2 regions of the Lactiplantibacillus sp. 7.2.4 genome follow, and region 1 is predicted to be linked to the other one. Evidence: predicted binding sites of a transcription regulator. Region 1 holds the regulator's gene; the other holds the start of a gene.
The links. The regulator NrdR, encoded in region 1, represses ribonucleotide reductase genes. The targets are predictions, from matches to a motif close to ACACNATATATNGTGT.

Region 1 (2,209 bases):
CAAGATTTGACCTAATAATTGCCAATCGAAGTCATCATCACTGAGTACTGGTGATTGATCTTCAGCCGGTTCATTGGCAGCCAGCTGTGCCCGCACCTGCTGGACAGGGCGTGGCGTGGTCGTGACTTTATGACCATCAACGTGAAATACCTCGAGGATATTAGCCGTCACGTCCTTCGCCGCCGTCAGATCCACCGGTTGCGTGGCAAAATCACTAGCCAGCTGTTGGTAGCGTAATTCCCCAACAGTATCGAGCAGCAAAACGCTTAACAGGTCATCTGCAAAGAATTGTAAGGCTAGTTGCGGTGCCTGCAAGCGATAAATATACAAAGTGCCGAGCTCATCTTGTTGGTAATAACTCCGTAACAGCCCCGTCGCCTCTAGTTTACGACGTGCTGCCAATACGGTCGGTAAATCTGCGTTCAAAATTCCTAGCAATTCCGCATGACTACGACGATTACTCAGTTCGTTTTCACTGCTTTGTAAGCTTCGCAGCGCGGCATACAAACTATATGCCAGTGGCCCGATCAACGGTAAATACAGCTCCGCTAAGACTGCTTGCTGGGCGGCGCTCAACGCTGGGGCTTGTGGGACCACCAGTCCTGATTTGGGCGTCAATGGTTCTTCATTTGGCATCTTGTTCACCATTCTTTTGACCTAATCTTTTTTACGTTTTGGCGCGTGCTCGGTCTTCACTGACGGTTTCGCCAACTTGACCTTGTCACGTTCCATCATATCTTGGAGTTCGTTCAAGAAGACGTGCATATCCTTGAATTGGCGATAAACACTAGCGAAACGAATATAAGAAATTTCATCAATATCCGCGAGCTGTTCCATCACGTACTCACCGATCACTTGGCTGGAAATTTCATTTTCACCCAGTGACCGGACTTTATTTTCAACATCATCAACGACCCCAGTCATGGTTTCCATGCTGACTGGGCGTTTTTCGGCGGAGCGAATAATCCCTCGTAAGACCTTCTCACGATTGAATTCTTCACGGGCACCATTTTTCTTGATCACTAATAACGGGGTCGCTTCGACCCGTTCAAACGTCGTAAATCGGAAACCACAGTTTTCGCATTCCCGCCGACGCCGGATGACGCGACCGTCATCAGTCGGTCGACTGTCAACCACACGGGAGCCATTATGATGACAATGTGGACATTGCATAGCTTTCACACCCCTTGTAACAAGTCACAATTATTTTTATTAAACAGTCATAGTTTCTAGCCATTTTAACACGGCGGCTTCAGTTTTATCAACGGTTGAACCGTTATCAATCACCACGTCCGCCCACGCGGCCTTTTGAGCCAATGGCAGCTGACTCGCAATTCGTGCCTGGGCCGCTTGCTTTGACAGCTGGTTGCGCGCCATCAAGCGTTTTAGTACGATGGCCGGTGGTGCAGTCACGACGACAACCTGGTCACAGACATTCTGCCAGCCACTCTCATAGAGTAACGGCACGTCTAGAATAATCGCCGTTGGATTCGACTGGCCTGCCGCGACGATGGCTTCAAACATCGCATATTGAATCGGCAAACTGGTAATGGCCGTCAAATCCTGCAAGGCGGCCGAATCATTAAAAACTAACTGGCCGAGCCATGGCCGATTGAGTGAACCATCCGCCAATAATGCGTCCGGCCCAAACTTAGCAGCGATTTTCTGCGTCGTGGGTTGTCCTGGTCCTTCGACCGCCCAGGCGATTTTGTCAGCATCCACGATAGGTAAATACTGCGCTAATAACTTAGAAACGGTGGATTTTCCAGTCGCAATCCCACCGGTCAACCCGATTAATTTCGTCACGGTGGTCACCTACAATCGTTGTTCAAGGGGACAGAAATGTGTCCCACGCTGCGCGACCTTGATTTTCTCAATCATCGTACCACACCGCTCACAAGGTTCACCTTCACGACCATAGACGTGCAAGTGATTCTGAAATTGACCGGCCTCACCAAACGCCGTTGAGAACGAGTGTACCGTCGTTCCGTGTCCTTTGATGGCTAATGCCATTTCGGTAATAATATTGTCGCGCAACGTTGCAATTTCATCGGCTGTCAGCGAATTAGCTGGCCGCATCGGATGAATCTTGCTCATCCACAACGTTTCATCCGCATAAATATTGCCGATGCCCGCAATCTTACTCTGGTCCAGTAAGAGCGGCTTGATCATTTTCTTGGAATGTTCAAGCGTCGCAGTCAGATAAGCC
Region 2 (2,209 bases), on a different contig from region 1:
GCTAAGCTAGGACAGAGAAAGGCAGCGAGAGAAATGTGGAAGCGTAATTTAGTAAGAGGTTTAGCATTAGTAACGTTAGTCGGCGTCCTGAGTGGTTGTGGCGCTAACAGCCAGTCGAGTGCGTCAAAATCATCAAGCAGTTCGGCGAAAACGACCAAGACGCAGACCAAACGACAACGATTGATCAGTGAATTGCCGAAGGGCGTCAAGTCGACGGATGCTGATTTGGTTGTCGTCAACAAGTGGAACAAGCGCTCAGAAATGAGTTTCAGTAAGTCGAGTGTCAACGGGATCGATGTCCGGACATCCATCGTCAAGCCGCTGGAAGCTTTCATGGCTGGCGCTAAGAAGGCCGGGTACCCGGCAACCATCGTTTCTGGTTACCGGTCCGTTGCCTATCAAAAAGAGGTTTGGAGTCAATCGATTCAAACCTATGAGAATGAGGGCAAGTCGGCCAAAGAAGCCTTGAAGCTGACGAAAGAATACGTGGCGGTACCACGTGGTAGTGAGCATGAGACCGGCTTAGCCGCTGATATCATGAACACGCATTGGTATAACACGCATGGCAATCAGTTGCTCTCTTCATCAGACAAGAACAAGGGGCAACAATGGTTAATCAAGCACGCCCCAGACTACGGTTTCGTACTGCGCTTTACGAAGAGCGGGACCAAGTCAACAGGGATTGATTATGAATCATGGCATTTCCGCTACGTCGGCAAAAAGAGTGCCCAATTCATGACCAAGCACAACCTGACCTTGGAACAATACGTGAGCCTGTTAAAGGCACGTGAAAAGGCGGCTAAGCAATACTTGCTTAGGAACATGACTGACGCGATATAAACGGTGGTACGCCCCTGAGTCGCGGATGTTCTTGAACAGCAAATTGAGTAGGTGTCTCCAATCTGGGGGATGCCTTTTTTAGTGGGATGAAATTAGAAATTATGCTAGTCATCATCTAGCATGAAATTAAAACGTGACAGTTGGTTGGCTTAGTGCTTGTCGGTCGCTACAGCCAGGAAGCCAATCGCATGGTGGTGGAAAGGCCGCTTTTGACCTTGAAAACCAGCACGCTTTAATCACGTTCCCAAGACAAATTAAGCCAAACTAAGTTTTTTATGGAATTGACTCACCAGATATTGCATTTTAGGACTTGGGTGCGTACAATATGTAGTGTTGCTTTTAAAGATAATCAAAATTTTGACGTGACTAAAAGGAGAGACGCCCCATGCTTGTAATGTCAGGAACAATCGGTGCCGGCAAGACGAGTTTAACGCAATTAGTAGCCCAACATTTCGGCTCTAAAGCGTTTTACGAATCAGTTGATGATAATCCCATTTTGCCGTTATTTTATAAGGACCCTAAGAAGTATGCGTTCTTATTACAAATCTACTTTTTAAATAAACGGTTGGATAGTATCAAATCAGCGTTTGCCAACGACTTGGACGTCTTGGACCGCTCAATCTTCGAAGATTCATTATTGTTCCATTTAAACGGGGATTTGGGACGGGCGACCAACACCGAAGTTGACATTTACGACTCGCTATTGAATAACATGATGCAAGAATTGCCTGAAGCTGAGCATCAGAAGAGCCCAGACTTGTTGATTCACATCAATATTTCGTTCGATACGATGCTCAAGCGAATTCAAAAGCGGGGCCGCTCATATGAACAAATCGACCAAGATCCAGACCTATACCAATACTATCAAACGTTGAACGAACGGTATACGGACTGGTACGCTAACTATGACCACAGCCCTAAGATGCAAATCGATGGCGACCAATTAGATTTCGTTGCGGACCCGAGTGCCCGTCAGGAAGTCATTCGCTTGATTGATGAAAAGGTTAAGAGTCTCGGCTAGTTGCCTTTTGGACATCAATGATTTATAGTAGACAGTGAATAGTAAACACGGCGCGTTTTAAGTAGACGTTCAGAGAACCGGTGGGTGGTGTGAACCGGCAGTCGAAACTCCGGCGCGACAATGTGGGCAGGTAATACTGCACGGCACGGCCGTTATCCGTTTAAGGGTGGGATTAACAAATAATCCTGAACTTGGGTGGTACCGCGAATCGCAGTCTCTTCGTCCCAATATGGGAGGAGAGACTGTTTTTATTTACAACTAATTTCTACAAAGGAGACGTCGTTATGTTAGATGTTAAAATGATTCGGCAAAATGCCGATTTTGTCAAAGAACAACTTGGTCATCGGG

Region 2: a site for NrdR is predicted at 1,159-1,174, ahead of KGF70_RS04385 (deoxynucleoside kinase). Genes of this name have one in related genera too.

The regions. Positions count from the first base shown of each region.
Region 1 is NZ_JAGYGS010000004.1:46,772-48,980, forward strand. It holds gene KGF70_RS02200 (replication initiation and membrane attachment family protein) at 1-636, opposite strand, end outside; gene nrdR (transcriptional regulator NrdR) at 658-1,173, opposite strand; gene coaE (dephospho-CoA kinase) at 1,213-1,806, opposite strand; gene mutM (DNA-formamidopyrimidine glycosylase) at 1,816-2,209, opposite strand, start outside.
Region 2 is NZ_JAGYGS010000008.1:48,932-51,140, forward strand. It holds gene KGF70_RS04380 (D-alanyl-D-alanine carboxypeptidase family protein) at 34-840, shown strand; gene KGF70_RS04385 (deoxynucleoside kinase) at 1,226-1,861, shown strand; gene serS (serine--tRNA ligase) at 2,146-2,209, shown strand, end outside.